DNA from 2 places in the Ornithinicoccus hortensis genome. Region 2 is predicted to be linked to the other one. Evidence: predicted binding sites of a transcription regulator. Region 2 holds the regulator's gene; the other holds the start of a gene.
The links. Region 2 encodes HrcA, which represses chaperone genes, less so after heat shock. Its sites were predicted from a motif close to TTNGCACTCGNNNNNNNCGAGTGCNAA; they were not measured.
Positions count from the first base shown of each region.

Region 1: the regulator HrcA is predicted to act here: its motif matches at 7,895-7,921, upstream of groL (chaperonin GroEL).

Region 1 is NZ_VFOP01000001.1:1,038,699-1,048,488, forward strand. Features, by position in the region: gene FB467_RS04760 (TOBE domain-containing protein) at 1-271, shown strand, start outside; gene modA (molybdate ABC transporter substrate-binding protein) at 280-1,194, shown strand; gene FB467_RS04770 (ABC transporter permease) at 1,181-1,993, shown strand; gene FB467_RS04775 (ABC transporter ATP-binding protein) at 1,990-3,051, shown strand; gene FB467_RS04780 (SGNH/GDSL hydrolase family protein) at 3,075-3,944, opposite strand; gene FB467_RS04785 (uracil-DNA glycosylase) at 4,007-4,690, opposite strand; gene FB467_RS04790 (DUF3263 domain-containing protein) at 4,793-5,083, shown strand; gene FB467_RS18430 (hypothetical protein) at 5,197-5,346, opposite strand; gene FB467_RS04795 (DUF4097 family beta strand repeat-containing protein) at 5,417-6,274, opposite strand; gene FB467_RS04800 (pilus assembly protein HicB) at 6,330-6,899, opposite strand; gene FB467_RS04805 (MBL fold metallo-hydrolase) at 7,010-7,855, shown strand; gene groL (chaperonin GroEL) at 8,042-9,673, shown strand.
Region 2 is NZ_VFOP01000001.1:2,114,845-2,124,634, reverse strand. Features, by position in the region: gene FB467_RS19010 (histidine triad nucleotide-binding protein) at 1-246, opposite strand, end outside; gene FB467_RS09880 (MFS transporter) at 362-1,741, opposite strand; gene FB467_RS09875 (16S rRNA (uracil(1498)-N(3))-methyltransferase) at 1,738-2,481, opposite strand; gene dnaJ (molecular chaperone DnaJ) at 2,478-3,599, opposite strand; gene hrcA (heat-inducible transcriptional repressor HrcA) at 3,622-4,647, opposite strand; gene FB467_RS09860 (DUF3097 domain-containing protein) at 4,780-5,667, shown strand; gene FB467_RS09855 (DUF4870 domain-containing protein) at 5,664-6,098, shown strand; gene hemW (radical SAM family heme chaperone HemW) at 6,853-8,088, opposite strand; gene ppk2 (polyphosphate kinase 2) at 8,190-9,080, shown strand; gene FB467_RS09840 (GntR family transcriptional regulator) at 9,179-9,547, shown strand; gene FB467_RS09835 (ATP-binding cassette domain-containing protein) at 9,544-9,790, shown strand, end outside.

The DNA of each region.
Region 1 (9,790 bases), 1.1 Mb from region 2:
GGGCAGCGATCTGGCGGTCCTCGCCCAGGAGATCGCCGTGGACCACCCCTCCGGCTTGCGGGCTTCGGCCCGCAACCAACTGACCGGCATCGTGACCAAGGTGACCACCGACACGGTGATGGCCCAGGTCGAGATGCAGTGCGGCCCCTACCGGGTCGTGTCCTTGATGAGCAGCGAGGCGGTGACGGAGCTGGGCCTGGAGCCCGGGGTCGTCACGGTCGCCTCGATCAAGGCCACGCACGTCGTCGTCGCACTACCCCCTGAAAGCTGAGGTCCACCATGACATCGACCCGTACCCTGCGCCGGCTGACCGTCCTGGCCTCCGTCCCGCTCCTGGCCCTCACCCTCGCCGCCTGCGGCGGTGACGATGGCGACGACGCCGGGTCCGGGGACGACTCGAGCGAGAACGCCGAGGACGCCGACGCGGGCGCGGACAGCGACGCCGACGACGGCGCCGACACGGATACCGATGACGAGGCGGAGAGCTCTGAGGACGCCGACGAGGCGGCCGGCGGGGTCTCCGGCGACATCGTGGTGTTCGGCGCGGCCTCGCTGACCGACACCTTCACCGAGCTGGGCGAGCAGTTCGAGGCGGAGAACCCGGACGCCACGGTGACCTTCAACTTCGGGGCGAGCTCGGCACTCGCCCAGCAGATCATCTCCGGGGCGCCGGCGGACGTCTTCGCCTCCGCCTCGCCGGCCACGATGCAGCAGGTCACCGACGAGGACCTGGCGGCCGGGGAGCCCGTGGTCTTCGTCAGCAACCGCCTGGAGATCGTGGTCCCCGCCGGGAACCCCGCGGGTATCACCGGGCTGGAGGACTTCACCAACGAGGACCTGACCATCGCCCTGTGCGCCGAGGAGGTGCCGTGCGGCGCCGCCTCGGTGAAGGTGTTCGAGGCGGCCGGGCTGACGCCCGCGCCGGACACCTACGAGGAGGACGTGCGCGCGACCCTGACCAAGGTCGAGCTGGACGAGGTGGACGCGGCGCTGGTCTACCGGACGGACGTGATCGTCGCCGGGGACTCCGTCGAGGGCATCGACTTCCCGGAGTCGGGAGAGGCGGTCAACGACTACCCGATCGCGTTGCTCTCCGAGGCCCCGAACAGCGAGGCGGGGCAGGCGTTCATCGACTTCGTCCTGTCCGAGGCCGGGCAAACGGTGCTGGGCGACGCTGGTTTTGACCTCCCCTGAGCCCCGGGGCCGGGGGACCGGCATCCCGCCGGTCCTCCTGGTCCCCGCCGCGCTCGGGCTGCTCTTCCTGATCCTGCCCCTGGTGGGGCTGCTGCTCCGCACCCCCTGGGCCGACCTGGGGGAGCACCTGGGCCGCCCGGCGGTCCTGGAGGCGCTGCGCCTCTCCCTGGTCTCGGCGGTGCTGGCGACCGGGATCTGCCTGGTCCTGGGGGTGCCGTTGGCCTGGGTGCTGGCCCGGGCCACCATCCCGGGGATCCGGCTGGTCCGGGCGCTGCTCACCCTGCCGCTGGTGCTCCCACCGGTCGTCGGCGGCGTGGCGCTGCTCCTGCTGCTGGGCCGGCGCGGCCTGATCGGGCAGCACCTGTACGAATGGTTCGGGCTCAGCCTGCCGTTCACCACCCCGGCGGTCGTGATCGCCGAGGCGTTCGTGGCGATGCCGTTCCTGGTGATCGCGGTCGAGGGCGCGTTGCGCGGTGCCGACCGGCGCTACGAGGACGCGGCCGCCACGCTGGGGGCCGGCCGGTGGCTCACCTTCCGCCGGGTCACCCTGCCCCTGGTCGCCCCGGGGATCTCGGCCGGGGCGGTCCTGTGCTTCGCCCGGGCGCTGGGCGAGTTCGGGGCCACGATCACCTTCGCCGGCAACTTCCCGGGGGTGACCCGGACCATGCCGTTGGCCGTCTACCTCGCGCTGGAGACCGACCCGGAGGCGGCGATCGTGCTCGCCCTCGTCCTGCTCCTGGTGTCGGTGGCGGTCCTGGTCAGCCTGCGGGGTCGCTGGATCACGGGGACGTCCTCGTGAGCGGGGTGCAGGCGGCGCTCACGATCAGGCGGGGCTCCTTCGACCTCGCGCTGGACCTGACCGTCGCCCCGGGCGAGATCGTGGCCCTCATCGGACCCAACGGGGCGGGCAAGACGACCGCGCTGCACGCCCTGGCCGGCCTGCTCCGGCTGTCGACCGGCTGGATCCGGATCGGCGACCGCGCCGTGGACGACCCCGGGGCCGGGATCTTCGTGCCGACCGAGCGCCGTCGGGTGGGCGTGGTCTTCCAGGACTACCTGCTCTTCCCGCACCTCACCGCGCTGGACAACGTCGCCTTCGGGCTGCGCACCCAGGGCCGCTCCAGGGCCGAGTCGCGCGAGGCGGCCCGGACCTGGCTGGAGCGGGTCGGCGTCGCCCGCCACGCCCACTCCCGGCCCGCCGAGCTCTCCGGCGGCCAGGCGCAGCGGGTGGCGCTGGCCCGGGCGCTGGTCACCCACCCCCGCCTCCTGCTGCTCGACGAGCCACTCGCCGCGCTGGACGCGGGGACCCGGATGGAGGTCCGCTCCGAGCTCACCCGCCACCTGCGCGACTACGACGGCGCGACCCTCCTGGTGACGCACGACCCGCTGGACGCGATGGCGATGGCGAGCCGGATCGTGGTGCTCGAGGGCGGACGGGTCGTGCAGGACGGTCCCCCGGTCGAGGTGGCCCGCGCCCCGCGCACGGAGTATGTCGCCACCCTGGTCGGTCTGAACCTGCACCGCGGTCGGGCCACGGACACCGTCGTGCAGGTGGACGGCGGGGGAGAGCTGCACGTGGCCGAACCCACCACCGGGCCCGTCCTGGTGAGCTTCCCCCCGTCGGCGGTGACCCTGCACGTCCACCGACCGGAGGGGTCGGCGCGCAACGTCTGGCCGGGACGGATCGTCAGCCTGGAGCAGCAGGCCCACACCGTGCGCGTGCAGGTGGACGGTGAGGGGCACCCCACCGTGCTCTCCGACGTCACGGCGCTGGCCGTGGCCGAGCTGGACCTGGCGGTCGGCGCACCGGTGTGGGTGTCGTTCAAGGCCGCCGAGACGCACGTCTACCCGGCCTGACCGGGCAGCCTGGTCGGCAGCCCCTACCGCTCCAGCTCCGGCGGGGGGCTGAGCGAGGGACGCTTGGGCTCGACGTGGTCGCCGGAGGAACGGCCGGTGAGCCGCCGGTGCACCCAGGGCGCGGCATACTCGCGGGCCCAGGCCGCGTTGTCCCGGAGGGCGTCGATCCGGCCCGGTTTCGGCTGCGGGGGCAGCGGCACCCGCCAGTCGGCCGTCTCGGGCGCGTGGCCGAGCGTCTCGTATGCCGCGAGCGCCACCCGACGGTGCCCCTCCTCGGTCATGTGGATCCGGTCCGGCGCCCACATCCGCCAGTCCCGGAGGAAGTCGAAGGACCACTGGTTCATCACGTAGCAGCCGTGCCGCTCGGCGATGGTCCAGATGTGCGCGACGTAGACGCCCACCCGGGGCCGGGTGCGTTCGATGACCGGGGCCCCGACGGGGTCGGTGGGGGTGGCCAGCAGGACGTCGGCACCCGTGGACCGGATGCGGGTGACCGCGGCCTCGAGCTGGTCGGCGATGGCGTCGACGTCGGCCTTGGGGCGCAGGATGTCGTTGCCGCCGCCGACCATGCTGACCAGGTCGGGTTCGAGTGCCAGCGCCGCCTCGACCTGGCGGGTGGTGATGTCCCCGATCTTGCGTCCCCGGATCGCGAGGTTGGCGTAGCTGAAGCCCTCGGCGTGCACCGACAGCAGGGCGGAGAGGCGGTCCGCCCAGCCGATGAAGCTGTCCTCGGTGTCGGGGTCGGCGTCGCTCATCCCCTCGGTGAAGGAGTCGCCGATCGCCACGTAGCGGGACCAGGCCCGGGGGGCGGGGCGGACCGAGCCGGCGCCCTGGCGTGCGTCGGGCTCCTCCTGGCCGGTGCGTTGCTGGTGGGCCGGGGCCTCTGGGGTCATCTCTCCTCCGGGATCTCTGTGGGGCGTATGCAGGGTGCGGGCGTATGCAGGGCGGGCGGTGGTCAGGGCAGGGACCAGTCCAGCGGCTGCCCGCCCTGGTCGGTGAGCAGCGTGTCGGCGCGGCTGAACGGCCGGGAGCCGAAGAACCCGCCCCGCGCGGACAGCGGGGAGGGGTGCGCGCTCTGGATCGTGGGGACGTCCCCCAGCGCGGGGGCCAGCGACCTGGCGTCCCGGCCCCACAGGATCGCCACCAGCGGCCCGCCACGCCGGGCGAGTGCCCCGATCGCCAGGTCGGTCACCTGCTCCCACCCCTTGCCGCGGTGGCTCGCCGGGGCGCCCGGACGCACCGTGAGGACCCGGTTGAGCAACAGCACGCCGCGCTCGGCCCACGGGGACAGGTCGCCCGTGGTCGGCGCCGGCACCCCGAGGTCGTCCACCAGCTCGGCGTAGATGTTCTGCAGGCTGCGCGGGATCGGCCGCACGTCGGGGGCGACCGAGAAGGAGAGCCCGACCGCGTGCCCCACGGTGGGGTAGGGGTCCTGCCCGACGATCAGCACCCGGACCGCGTCGAGTGGTTGCTCGAAGGCCCGCAGGACGTGTCCGCCCGCCGGGAGGTAGCCGCGGCCGGCCGCCAGCTCCGCCCGGAGGAACCGGCCCAGCTCGCCCACGGTCTGCGCGGCAGGTGCGAGCACGGACGCCCACGTCGGGTGGACCAGGTCGGTCAGCGGTGCGGCCTCCGGAGTCACCCCGGCACTGTATGACGAGGGGCCCGGCTCCGGTAATCACAGTCCTGTCATTCGGTGCGCTAGAGTGGCCCGAGCAGCACCGCCATCGAGGAGGACCAGCACATGGGAGCAGCGCCCGAGGTCGACACCGCCCAGTCGGTCGCCGAACTCAGCGACCGTGACCGCCGGATCATCGACTTCGAACGCCAGTGGTGGAAGTATGCCGGGGCCAAGGAGCAGGCCATCAAGGACCTGTTCGACATGAGTGCCACCCGCTACTACCAGGTGCTCAACCAGCTCGTGGACTCCCCGGCCGCCCTGGCGCACGACCCGATGCTGATCAAGCGGCTGCGCCGGATGCGCGCCCAGCGGCAGAAGAGCCGGTCGGCGCGCCGGTTGGGCTTCGAGCTCTGAGACACCGGCCGCCGGCACGACGGCGGCCGCCCCCCCGGACACGAGGAGGCGGGGCCACCCTGATGGGTGGCCCCGCCTCTGCATACCCCGCGGTCCTCGCGGAGGTCTGGCGGTCAGCGGCGACCGGCCCGGCTCCGGCGGGCGGCCGTCCCGCTGAGCGCCAGCGGGTCGCGGCTGAGGGCGCGGGCGTTGTCGAGTTCGAGCTCGTGGCTGCGCTCCCGGGCCCGGTCACGGGCGAGGTCGGCGTTCATCATGTGGAACATGGGGTTCTCCTTCAATCTCTGGTGTGGTGCGTACGGGTGTCGCTGTCTGGGATGGGTCCGGGGTGCCGGGTCAGCCGGGCTGGTGGGCTGCCTGGCGGTCCTGCGGGGCCGGCACGTGCCGGACGTGCACGTCGCCGCTGACCGTCCTGGTCCGCAGCTCGACGTAGTCCTGGTCCTCGGCCGGCTCGCCGAGTGATTCCAGCTCGGAGCGGACGGTGCCGGAGACGGTGTTCAGGTCGGTCCAGACCGGCACGCCGGCCAGCACCCCGACGGTGACGTCCCCGGACGCGGTGCGGGCCTGGATGGCGCCCCGGCGGGCCAGCCGGATGTGCAGGTCGCCGCTGGCGCCGGTGGCCGAGACCTCCTCGCCGGACTCCTCGATCCGGATGGTGCCGGACCCGGTCTTGGCGCTGAGCCGGCCGACGGAGCGGCTGACGGTGAGGTCGCCGCTGCCGCTGACGACCTGGGAGTCCCCGCCCAGCACGCCGACGACCAGGTCCCCGGACCCCGACTTGCTGGACAGGTCGTGCTCGATGTGCTCGATCCGCACGTCCCCGGACCCGGCCGTGACCTCGACCAGCTGGGCCCGCTCGAGGGTGACGTCGCCGGATCCGCTCCGCAACGAGCAGTCGCCCACCCGGCCGGTGACCGCCAGGTCGGCGGAGCCGAGCACGGTGCTCAGGTCGCTGCCCGTCGGGACGGTCGCCGTGACCCGCAGCCCGTTGCTGCCGAAGATCGAGGTGCCGCGCTGCTTGGGGGCGATGACCGAGATGGTCCGTCCGTCCTGCTCGACCCGGGTCTCCTCGGCGAGCTTGCCGGTCACCTCGATGGTGGTCTCGGTGGTGTCGGTCGCGTGCACGGTGACCTGGCCGGCGCCGAGCTCGGTGTGCAACACGATGGGCTCGGGGGTGCTGAAGGTGCGGTTCATGATGGCTGTCCTCGTCTGTGTGATGTCAGCGTGGTGTCAGGGTGGCGGCGGCGGGTCAGGCCCAACCGGTCACTCGGCGGCTCCGGCCGCGGGGCTGGCCGGGTCGACCCGGCGGGGTGGGTGGTGCCGGTGGGGTGAATCCGGGGATGTTGGGCAGGTCGACGCTCCACCCGGTGCCACCCAGGTGGATCCCGCTGCCGCGCGTGGCGGTGCGGACGGCCTCGACCAGCCAGCTGTTCAGCGAGGTCCCGGTCTCGGTGGCCAGTTCCTCGGCCCGGACCTTCAGGTTCTCCGGCAGCCGCAGCGTGATCCGGACCTGTGCTCCCGAGTCCTCGACCTCGGTGTCCGCCGGGCCCCGGCTCTCTGGCTCGTCCTCGGCCGGGGCGATCGACTCGACGACGAACTCGACGCCACGGCCGCGCAGCCGGGTGTCCACGTTGCCGGCGGGGAGCTCGGCGCTGATCTCCGCGGCCGCGTCGGTGATCGCCTCCATCAGGGTGAGGCGGACGGCTGGCTCGAGGGCCAGCAGCAGGCGGTCGGCACCGGCGACGACCTCGGGACCACCGAGCTCGGTGGCGGCGGCGACCTCCTGGCGAAGCCGGGCGATGTATGTGCTGAGTTCCATGACGCAACTATGACACCACTATGACGTCATGTCAACGTCAACGTGGTGTCGACTGCGTCTGGGTGGGGTCCGCCCCGGCCCGGGAGGAGTGGACCGCCTACCCTGGAGGCATGCAGGAGAGCACCTGGCGCGAGCTCGCCCCAGGGGTCTACGTGCGTCACCACGAGGAGCTGGAGCTCAACTGCGGCCTGGTCGTCGGGCGGGAGCGCGCCCTGGTCATCGACACCCGGAGCACGGCCGCCAGGGGGCGGGAACTAGCCGTCGCGGTCCGTGAGGTCACCGACCTAGAGCAGGTGGTCGTCAACACCCACGCGCACTACGACCACTGCTTCGGCAACGTCGCCTTCCGGGAGTCCCAGATCTACGCGCACGCCGACGCCGTCGAGGACCTGCGCAGCACCGCGGAGTACCAGCGGGAGCAGGTCGTGGCGCACCTGCGCCGCACGGACCGCGAGGAACTCGCCCAGACCTACCTGGACACCGAGGTCGTACTGCCCTTCTACCTGATCGAGGAGGACACCGAGATCGACCTCGGGGACCGCACGGCGCACCTGCACCACGCCGGCCCCGGGCACACCAACCACGACCTCGTTGTGTCGGTGCCCGACGCGGGTGTGGTCTTCTGGGCGGACCTCATCGAGCAGGGCGCTGACCCGGCGATGGAGGACAGCTATCCGCTGGTCTGGGCGGACACGCTCCGGGTGCTCCTGGAGCGGCCCGAGATCGCCGGGGCGGACATCCACGTGCCCGGGCACGGGGCCGTGGTCGACACCGCGTTCGTGGAGCGCCAGCAGGCCACCCTGGGAGCGCTCGCCGCGGCGCTGGCCGAGGGGCTGCTGGCCGGGGTGCGGGACGTGGACGCGCTGGTGGCCAAGACCAGGGGCCTCGGGCTGCAGGACGCCACGCTGCGCGACGCGGCCGTGCGAGCCCTCGAGACGGGGCGCTCGGAGCGCTGACGCATTTGCACTCAGGGGGTCCGAGTGCTAATCATGGACCTAGCACTCGGACCATCCGAGTGATAACAGTGACCGTCCTGTCGAGGGCGTGTGCGGTCGGGCGACGTGAGCCCGTCCCGCCACGGCCGTCCGTCGCGGGCGACCGGCCGGTCCCCAACCCGTTCATGTGTGGGAGGAACCACCCGAATGGCCAAGACCATTGCTTTCGACGAGGAGGCTCGCCGCGGGCTCGAGAAGGGTATGAACACCCTTGCCGACGCCGTGAAGGTGACGCTGGGCCCGAAGGGCCGCAATGTCGTGCTCGAGAAGAAGTGGGGCGCCCCCACCATCACCAACGATGGTGTGAGCATCGCCAAGGAGATCGAGCTCGAGGACCCCTACGAGAAGATCGGCGCCGAGCTGGTCAAGGAGGTCGCCAAGAAGACCGACGACGTCGCGGGTGACGGCACGACCACCGCGACCGTCCTGGCCCAGGCCATGGTCCGCGAGGGCCTGCGCAACGTCGCGGCCGGCGCCAACCCGATGGCCCTCAAGCGGGGCATCGAGACCGCCGTCGCCGCGGTCAGCGAGGAGCTGCTGTCGCAGGCGAAGGAGGTCGAGACCAAGGAGCAGATCGCCCAGTCCGCCTCCATCTCCGCCGCCGACAACGAGATCGGCGAGATGATCGCCGAGGCGATGGACAAGGTCGGCAACGAGGGTGTCATCACCGTCGAGGAGTCCAACACCTTCGGTCTGGAGCTGGAGCTCACCGAGGGTATGCGCTTCGACAAGGGCTACATCTCGATGTACTTCGTGACCGACACCGAGCGGATGGAGACGGTCCTGGAGGACCCCTACATCCTCGTGGTCAACTCCAAGATCGGCCAGATCAAGGACCTGCTGCCGGTGCTGGAGAAGGTCATGCAGTCCGGCAAGCCGCTGGTGATCATCGCCGAGGACGTCGAGGGCGAGGCGCTGTCCACCCTGGTCGTCAACAAGATCCGCGGCAACTTCAAGTCGGTGGCCGTCAAGGCCCCCGGCTTCGGTGACCGCCGCAAGGCCATGCTGGCCGACATCGCCATCCTCACCGGTGGCCAGGTCGTGTCCGAGGAGGTCGGCCTCAAGCTGGAGACGACCGAGCTCGACATGCTCGGCCAGGCCCGCAAGGTCGTCGTCACCAAGGACGAGACCACCATCGTCGAGGGTGCCGGGGACGCCGACCAGATCGCCGGTCGGGTCAGCCAGATCCGCGCCGAGATCGAGAACAGCGACTCCGACTACGACCGGGAGAAGCTCCAGGAGCGCCTGGCCAAGCTGGCCGGCGGTGTCGCCGTCATCAAGGCCGGCGCCGCGACCGAGGTCGAGCTCAAGGAGCGCAAGCACCGCATCGAGGACGCCGTCCGCAACGCCAAGGCGGCCGTCGAGGAGGGCATCGTCGCCGGTGGTGGCGTCGCCCTCATCCAGGCCGTCAAGGCGCTGGACGCGCTGTCCCTGCAGGGTGACGAGGCCACCGGTGCCAACCTGGTGCGCATCGCCATCGAGGCCCCGCTGAAGCAGATCGCCATCAACGGCGGCCTGGAGGGCGGCGTCGTCGCGGAGAAGGTCAAGAACCTGACCCCCGGCCACGGCCTCAACGCCGCGACCGGCGAGTACGGCGACATGCTGGCCTTCGGTGTGGCCGACCCGGTGAAGGTGACCCGTTCTGCGCTGCAGAACGCCGCCTCCATCGCGGCGCTGTTCCTGACCACCGAGGCGGTCATCGCCGACAAGCCGGAGAAGGCTCCGGCCATGCCGGCCGGCGATGGTGGCATGGGCGGCATGGGCGGCATGGACTTCTGATCCACCGCACCTGATCCACCGCGTTTCTCGCGGAAAGCACGGCGGGGCGGTCTCCCTTCGGGGAGGCCGCCCCGTTGTCATGCCCGGGCCGGAGCCGGGGGAGGGGAAAGGCCCCCG
Region 2 (9,790 bases):
GTACCCGGTCTGCGCGACGCCCTCCTTCGCGGCGACCTCGCCCGCCGCGGCGAAGACGTCGGCGACCAGTCCGGGAGCTGCCGTCGCCAGCTCGGCCAGCGACTCGTGGTGCTCCTTGGGGATCACGAGGGAGTGCACCTTGGCCCGGGGCGTGATGTCGCGGAAGGCGACGACGGTGTCGGTCTCGTGGACCTTGTCGGCGGGGATCTCCCCCGCGACGATGCGGCAGAAGAGGCAGTCAGTCACGGTCACCGACACTAGCCCATGGCTCCCCGCCGCCCGGTCATGCGTCTGGTGGCGGTGGAACGCCGCCAGCCCATGCGTCTGGTGGGGGTCGGAGGCCGCCCGGTGGCGCGTTCGGTCAGGGGTGGGGGTGGGGGCGGGCGCGGGAGGAGGTGAGCACCGCGAGGAAGCCGGCGACGAGGCCGACGCAGGTGACGGACAGGAAGGCGTGCAGGTGCGAGCCGGCATACAGCGCGGTGAAGGCGGCCCCGGCGACGGCGAGCGCGACGGCGCTGGCCAGCGCCTCACTGACCTGCAGGGACGAGCTGTTGCGTCCTACCTCGGCGGGCGGTGAGAGGCGCAGCGTCAGCAACGAGGTGGTCGGGTAGGACAGCCCCACCCCGAGGGAGACCACCGCCCAGACCACGAGCACGGTCCACCCGGGCCAGTCCGCGGCGACGGAGACGACCAGCACGACCAGCCCCGCCGCGATCGGCAGGCAGCCCCGCACCAGCAGCCGGTAGCGGTCGACCTGGTCGGCCAGCCGACCCTGCACCCAGGAGCCCAGGGCCCAGGTCACCGACCCGACGGCGAGCACGGCCCCGGCCGCGGCCGGCGCGTAGTCGTGCCGGTCCTGCAGCAGCAGCGGGAGGTAGGCCTCGGCCGCCATGAACGAGGCACCGATCGCGCCACGGGCGGCGATCACCGAGGGCAGGCCACGGCCCAGGCCCAGCGTGCCGGGCGGCAGCAGCCGCCAGGCGGCCAGCACCAGGAGCAGCACGACCGGTGCGCCGACCAGCACCTCGCGGGGCTGGATCGACTCGCCGGCCAGGTTCAGCACCCCCACCGACAACGCGGCGAGCACCGCCCAACCGATCGTCGCCGGGCCCAGGTAGGAGGCGTCGTGGCTGCGCGACGTGCCCAGCAGCGCGGGTCGCAGCACCAGCAGCGCCGCCAGCACCAGCGGGACCACCCCGAGGAAGACCCAGCGCCAGGTGAGGAACTCCACCACCAGACCGGTCGCGACCGGTCCGATGAGACCGGGCAGCACCCAGGCCGCCGCGAGGAGGGAGAACACCTTGGGCCGGAGCACGTCGGGCACCCGTTGCGCGATCAGCACATACACCGCGACCGACGCCAGCCCGCTGCCGAGCCCCTGGACGGCCCGCCCGGCGACGAAGACCTCCATCGTCGGGGCGAGGCCGGCGACCAGCAGTCCCCCGGCGAAGACGGCGCAGCCGGCCGCGACCACCTGCCCCGGACCGGCGCGGTCGGACCACCAGCCCCCGAGGATCATCCCGATCACCCCGGTGGCGATGGTCGCCCCGAAGGCCAGGGCATACAGCCCGAGACCGTCGAGCGCCCGTGCCACGGTGGGCATGGCCGTGCCCACGGCGATGTACTCGGTGGCGAAGAGTGCGATGAGCGCGGTGGCGCCCCCGCTGACGCTCCGGATCTCCGGGTCCCACAGCCCGGAGCCGGTCCCCGGCCCCACGGTCGCCTGCGACTCCGCGGTCACCGCCAGCGGGCCCGGGCGCTGAGCAGGGCGATCGCGGCCGACCCGGCCGTGGAGGTGCGCAGCACGGTGGACCCGAGCCGCACGGTGCGCGCCCCGGCGTCCACGAAGGCCTGCGTCTCCTCGGGGCTGATCCCGCCCTCGGGGCCGACCACGAGCAGCACCTCACCCGCGCCGGGCAGGTCGACCCCGGCCAGCGGCTCGGTGGCCTCCTCGTGGAGCACCAGGGCCAGGTCGGCCGCCGCGATCCGCTGGATGACCGCCTGCCGGTCGGCCAGGGGCGCGACGCCGGGCACCCGCGCCCGCCGTGCCTGCTTGGTCGCGGCGAGCACGGTCTGTTCCCACTTGCGGTGCGCCTTGGCGGCCCGCTCGCCCCGCCACCGCACGATGCTGCGGTCGGCCTGCCACGGGACGACGTCGTCGACCCCGAGTTCGGTGCCCACCTCGATCGCCAACAGGTCCCGGTCCCCCTTGGCCAACGCCTGCACGAGGGTGAACCGGGGGTCCGGCTCCGCGACGGAGACCACCTCCTGGACCCGCAGCTCCAGCTCTCCCTTGCGGCGCTCCACCACCTCGCTGCGTGCCAGCAGGCCGCTCCCGTCGGCCAGCAGCACGGTCTCGCCGGGGCCGAGCCGGCTCACGTCGGCGGCGTGCCGCCCCTCCGGGCCGTCCAGCACGAACCGGTCATCCACGGCGACCGTGGACAACCGCCCCTGCCCGGTGAAGAACAGCGGCGCGCTCACCGACCGTTGAACGCTTCCTTGAGCTTGCCGAGGAAGCCGGACTGCGCCGGGGACAGCCGGCCGTCCGGCCGGGTCTCCCCCCGCGCCTCGGCCAGCTGGGCCAACAGGTCGCGCTGGGTCCCGTCGAGCTTGGTGGGCACCCGCACGTCCAGGTGCACGATGAGGTCGCCCCGGCCGGTGCCCCGCAGGTGGGTGACCCCCTGCTGGGACAGGGTCACGGTGTCCCGCGGCTGGGTGCCGGCCTTGAGGTCCACCTCGGTCGGACCGTCGAAGGTGTCGACCGTGAGCGTCGCACCCAGCGCGGCCGCGGTCATCGGGACCTGCACCGAGCAGTGCAGGTCGTCCCCGCGACGCCGGAAGGTCTCGTGCGGGGCGACCGCCACCTCGACATACAGGTCGCCGGAGGGTCCGCCGGAGCGACCCGCCTCGCCCTCGCCCGAGAGGTGGATCCGGGTGCCGGAATCGACCCCGGCCGGCACCCGCAGCGACAGGTCCCGACGGGTGCGCACCCGGCCCTCGCCGGAGCAGTTGGAGCACGGGTGCTCGATGATCTCGCCGAAGCCCTGGCAGGAGGTGCACGGCCGGGACGTCATGACCTGGCCGAGGAAGGAGCGCTGGACCTGCTGGACCTCCCCGCGCCCGGCGCAGACGCCACAGGTGCGGGTGCCGGTGCCGGGCTGGGCACCGGCGCCGGAACAGGTCTCGCACCGCACGGCCGTGTCCACGGTCAGGGTCTCCTCCCCGCCGAAGACCGCCGTGCGCAGGTCGATGTCCAGCCGCACCAGGGCGTCCTGGCCACGCTGCGTGCGGGAGCGCGGGGCCCGGGAGCCCGCGGCGGCACCGCCGAAGAAGGCGTCCATGATGTCGCTGAAGCTGAACCCCTGGCCGAAGCCGCCACCCTGCCCGCCGTAGGGGTCCTGGCCCCGGTCGTACGCGGCGCGTTTGGCGTCGTCCCCGAGCACGTCGAAGGCCTGGCTGACCTTCTTGAACTGCTCCTCGGCCTCGGGGCCGGGGTTCACGTCGGGGTGCAGTTGACGGGCCTTGCGGCGGTAGGCGGTCTTGATCTCGGCCGCCGTGGCCTCACGGGACACGCCGAGGTCGGCGTAGTAGTCGTTCACCAAAGTCCTTACTCGTAGCTGGTCAGGTGTCCAGGATCTGCGACACGTAGTGCGCGACCGCACGCACCGACGCCATCGCGGACGGGTAGTCCATGCGGGTCGGCCCCACGACGCCCAGCCCGCCGGCGGGCCCGTAGGTCGTGGTGACCACCGAGGTGCTCTGCAACCCCTCGTAGGGGTTCTCGGCACCGATGCTCACGGTCACGGCGTCCTCCGCGTCGAGGGTCGCCATACTCCCCATCAACTTCAGGAGCACCACATGTTCTTCCAAGGCTTCCAGGACGGGGCCGATGGACAGCGGGAAATCGGTGCCGACCCGGGCCAGGTTGGCCGTGCCAGCCAGCACCACCCGCTCCTCGTTGCGCTCCATGAGGACGTCGGCGAGCGCCTCGACCACGGCCCGGCCCACCGGGCGGTCCGGCAGGTCGACGCCCTCGAAGGCCTCCTCGAGCAGCGGGGTGGCCTCGGCCAGGGCGTGCCCGCACGCGTGCCGGTTGATCAGGTTGCGCAGGTCGTGGACGAGCTGCTCGCCCTCGGCGCCGACGAGTTCCCGGTCCAGTTCGACAATGCGCTGCTCGACCCGGCCGGTGTTCACGATCAGCACCACCATCAGCCGGTTGGTCCCCACGAGGACGAGCTCCACGTGCCGGACCGTCGAGCGGGTCAGCGAGGGGTACTGCATCACCGCGGCCTGCCGGGTCAGCCCGGAGAGCAGGCGGACGGTGCGCCCGACGATGTCGTCCAGGTCGACCGCGCCCTCCAGGAAGCGGTGGATGGCGGTCTTCTCGGCACGGCTCAACGGCTTGATGGAGTGCAGCCGGTCCACGAACATCCGGTAGCCGGCGTCGGTCGGGATCCGCCCGGCGCTGGTGTGGGGGGCCGTGATCAGGCCCTCCTCCTCCAGGACGGCCATGTCGTTGCGCACCGTCGCGGCGGACACCCCCAGCTGGTGCCGGTCGAGCAGGCTCTTGGACCCCACCGGCTCGGAGGTGCGCACATAGTCCTGGACGATCGCGCGGAGGACGGCCAGCCGCCGGTCGTCGTTCATCCCTCGGTCACCTCCACCGCATCCTGGCACTCGTGAATCGCGAGTGCCAGTCTACGCCGACCGGGACCTCACTCCGTCGCTCGCCGCGTTTCGCTGGCCGGGCGCGGGCGGCCCCGCACGTAGCCTGACGGGGTGAACGACCGATACGGCACCGATGTCCTCTCCGGCGACTGGCGGGCCCCCGCCCGTGGTCGGGCCCAGTCCGTCGAGGCCGAGCTCGGCATGGTCGTCGAGGACGTCGAGACCGGCTGGTGCGGCGCGATCTGCCGGGTCGAGAAGGCCGGCGGGATGCACGTCGTGCACCTGGAGGACCGCCGGGGTCGCCGCAAGGGCTTCCCGCTCGGGCCGGGCTTCCTCCTCGAGGGCCGGCCGGTGGTGCTGACCCCGCCGAAGCAGGCCGAACGGGCTGCGTTGGCCGCCGCCCGCAAGGAGGCCTCACGCACCGCCAGCGGCTCCCGCGCGGTGGAGCACGCCCCGGCCCGCGTCGCGAGCGGCTCCCGCATCTTCGTCGAGGGCCGGCACGACGCCGAGCTGGTCGAGAAGATCTGGGGCGACGACCTGCGGGTCGAGGGGGTCGTGGTCGAACTACTCGAGGGAGTCGACGACCTGACCGCGGTGATCCGCGACTTCGCCCCCAGCGCGGACCGGCGGATGGGCGTCCTGGTCGACCACCTGGTGGCCGGCACCAAGGAGGACCGGATCGTGCAGGCCGCACGGGCGCTGCCGCAGTCGCGCCACGTGAAGATCCTGGGTCACCCCTACGTCGACGTGTGGCAGTCGGTGCGGCCCGCCCGGCTCGGGCTGGAGGCCTGGCCGGTCATCGACCGTGGCAGGTCCTGGAAGCACGGGGTCCTCGCCGAGCTCGGCTGGCCGCACACCACCCAGGCCGATGTGGCGCGGGGGTGGAAACAGATCCTGGGCTCCGTGCGTTCCTACAGTGACCTGGAGCCCACGCTCCTGGCCAGCGTCGAGGAACTGATCGACTTCGTCACCGTCCCACAGGGAGTGAGACACCCATGACCCAGGACCCAGCCAACAACCCGCCGCAGCCGCCCCACCAGGCGTATCAGGCATACCAGCGACAGGGCATCAGCTCGGGTGAGCGCACCTGGATGATCATGGCGCACCTGTCCGCACCGATCGCGTTCCTGATCAGTGCGGGCAGCCTGAGCTTCCTCGGACCCCTCGTCATCTGGCTGATCCAGAAGGACCAGAGCCCGGCCGTCCGCGCGTCCGCGGCCGGCGCGTTCAACTTCAACCTCTCGTTCTGGATCCTCTACCTGCTGGGGTGGGTCGTCGGCATCGTCACGCTGACGCTCGGCTTCATCGTGGTGATCCCGTTCTGGATCGTGATCTTCCTGGTCGCGGCCTTCGTGCACATCAAGGGCGCGCTCCGGGCGGCCCGCGGCGAGACCTACCACTACCCGTTCCAGCTGCCGGTCCTGCACTGACCGAGCCGCCCGGTCCACCCCTTGCGCGCCGGACCGGAACCGGCTAGACATGCTGCTACGCATCCCGGAGACGGGACGCCGACCACGAGCCTCGGTCGCGGATTCGCCAACCAGGACCTGTCCTGGCGACACCTACCGGTGATGCGGTAGGGCGAGCCACCCGACCACTCGCCGGTCGATCGCGGCATCACCGGCGATCACCCAGAAGGCCCCGCGAACCCATACTTCGCGGGGCCTTCGTCTGTCCCGGACTGCGCCGGGACCTCAGAGCGGGGCCCTGCCCGCTCATACCGGGCAGGGGGCCACCACCGTTCTAACCGCTCACGGGTCCGATCCGTGGGAACCACGCCGGGCACGGCCCAAACCGCGGACCTCGGGGAGGTTGCTTCGGGGAGGTTGCTCCGCGCGCCCGCCCCCGCACGCTCCGCGCGACCGAACGCGTGGTCGGTCGACGCCACCGTGTGACCGAACGCGCGGTCGGTCTGCACCAACCTGTGACCGAACGCGCGGTCGGTCGGCGCCGCGTCCCCCACCTCGAGGTCCTGGCAGCCCCCGACGCGAGCGCCTTTCGTCCCCGCAAGCGCCTTCCTGCACGAGCAGCGGCAAAAGTCGCGACATTTGCCGCACGCAGGAGCATTTGCCGCCTCTCGGGAGATTCGCCGCATGCAGGGACGAATGCCGCTCACGTCCGGGCGGAGGCTCAGTGCGGACCGGGGGCGGTGCGGACCGGGGGGCGGGTCGGGGGCGGAGCCGGTCAGGAGCCGGCCAGGAGCCGGTGGACGACGGTGTCCGCGAGCAACCGGCCACGGAGCGTCAGGACGCCACGACCACGCAGGGCAGCGGCGCCGTCGAGCAGGCCACCGGCGATCAGCCCCGCGACCTCGGCTCGCCCCTGCGCGGGGAGGACGGCCAGGTCCAGGCCCTCGACCAGGCGCGACTCGAGCAGCACGCGCTCGTCGTGCCGCTGCGCCGGGCTCAGCCGCTCCCGGCCCGCGGCGGGCGAGGCACCGGAAGCCAGCCGGTCCGCATACGGAGCCGGGTGCTTGACGTTCCAGAAGCGCACGCCGCCGATGTGGCTGTGCGCGCCCGGGCCGATCCCCCACCAGTTGCCACCCGCCCAGTAGCCGACGTTGTGACGGCAGCGCGCATCCGGCCCGGTGGCCCAGTTGCTGATCTCGTACCAGCCGTACCCGGCGCCCGAGAGCACCTCGTCGGCCAGCTCGTACTTGTCGGCCTCGTCGTCATCGTCCGGGGCCGGGACCTCACCCCGGCGCACCTGCGCGGCCAGCTTGGTGCCCTGTTCCACCACGAGGGCGTATGCCGACACGTGGTCCGGCGCGAGGTCGGTCACCGCCCGCAGGCTCGCCTCCCAGTCCGCCAGGGACTCCCCGGGCGTGCCGTAGATGAGGTCCAGGCTCACCTGCATCCCGGCCGCCCGGACCGCGGCCACGGCCGTCGCCACGTTGGCCGGGTCGTGGGTGCGGTCGAGCGTGCGGAGCACGTGCGGCACGGCCGACTGCATCCCGAGGCTGACCCGGGTGAAGCCCCCGGCGGCGAGCTGCTGCGCCACCTCCGGCGTGATCGTGTCGGGGTTGGCCTCGGTGGTGATCTCGGCATCCGGGGCCAGCCCCCAGGCCCGGTCGATCCCCCGGAGCATCCGGACCAGGTCGCCCGGCGGCAGCATGGTCGGCGTGCCGCCGCCGACGAAGACGGTCTGCACGGCCGGGACCGGGTCCGGACCTGAGCCGAGGGCCCGGGTGGCCAGCTCGATCTCGGCGAGGGCGGCGTCGGCATAGCTATCCAGGGTCGCCCCGTGGCCCCCGAGCTCGGGCACCGTGTAGGTGTTGAAGTCGCAGTAGCCGCACCGCACCCGGCAGAACGGGACGTGCAGATAGACCCCGAACGGCCGTTCCCCGAGCCCGCTCAGCGCCCACCCGGGGAGGGCCCCGTCCGCGGGCGCGGGTTCACCCAGGGGAAGCGCGGACGGCATACGGCCCATTGTCCCCCACTGCCCACCCTCAGGGTGGCCGCGGCCCTGTCGCGCCACATTCCCGTCGCCTGGCGTTCACCCGTGCTGCTTAGATTGCCTCCGTGCAGCAGGAACTCCGCGAGTACATCGACCGGCTCAGGGTCGAGGGTTACACCGTCCGTGACGACCAGGGCTCGGACCCGGACCTGATCACCCCTGACGGCCGGGCGGTGGATACCTGGCGTGAGGACTACCCCTACGACAACCGGCTGTCCCGCGCCTACTACGACGTGGAGAAGTGGCTGTTGCAGGTCGAGCTGCTCAAGCTGCAGTACTGGGCCAAGGACACAGGTCAGCGGATCGTCATCATCTTCGAGGGCCGCGACGCCGCCGGGAAGGGCGGCGCCATCAAGCGGTTCATCGAGCACCTGAACCCCCGTGGTGCGCGTGTCGTGGCCCTGACCAAGCCGTCCCGGGTCGAGGAGGGCCAGTGGTATTTCCAGCGCTATGTCACCCACCTGCCAACGGCCGGCGAGATCGTGCTCTTCGACCGCTCCTGGTACAACCGGGCCGGCGTCGAGCGGGTGATGGGGTTCTGCACCGACGACCAGTACGACCGCTTCGTCCGTCAGGCACCGACCTTCGAGCGGATGCTCGTGGAGGACGGCGTGCACCTGACCAAGTTCTGGTTCTCGGTCACCCGGTCCGAGCAGCGGACCCGGTTCGCCATCCGGCAGCTCGACCCGGTGCGCCGCTGGAAGCTGTCCCCGATGGACCTGGAGTCGCTGGACCGGTGGGAGGACTACACCGAGGCCAAGGAGGAGATGTTCCGCCTCACCGACACCGACGAGGCGCCCTGGACCACGATCAAGAGCAACGACAAGAAGCGGGCCCGGCTCAACGCCATGCGCTACTTCCTGGGCCGCTTCGACTACCCGGACAAGGACACCACCATCGTGTTGCCGCCGGACCCCAATCTGGTCCGGCGCGGCCGGTACACGACCGGCGACTAGGGACCTGCCCCACCTCCTCCCGGTGTAAAACCGGTTGACCCCGCCCTCAGTGCTATGGTTCATTAGTCGAGTAATGAACCAATGAAGGGAGGCGCCGGGTGTTCGACGGTCGAGAGCCGATCTACCAGCAGATCGCGGAGGCCATCCGCGGCGAGATCCTCTCCGGCGCGCTCCGCGAGGGGGACCAGGTCATGTCGACCACCCAGTACGCCACCACCTACCGGATCAACCCCGCGACGGCGGCCAAGGCCTTCGCCCAGCTCGTCGACGAGGGGATCCTGCACAAGCAGCGGGGCCTGGGGATGTTCGTCTCCGACGGAGCACCCGAGATGCTGCGCACGCGGCGTCGCGAGGTGTTCTTTACCGAACGCCTTGATCCGGTGCTGCACGAGGCCGACGTCCTGGGGATCACCACTGCGGAACTCACCTCCTACCTCACGCGCACTCCGAAGGGAGCCCACCGATGACTGGCCTCACCGTCCGCGCCGAGGACCTCGGCGTTAGCTACGGAGCCGACCCGGCGCTCAGCGGGATCACGCTCGAGCTCGAACCGAACCGGATCCATGGCCTGCTGGGGCGCAACGGCGCCGGCAAGACCACGCTGCTGTCGGCACTGGCCTCGCTGCGGGCGCCGTCGGCCGGCCGGATCTTGATCGACGGGGCCGACCCGTTCGAGGACGAACGGCTGATGGAACAGGTCTGTCTTATCC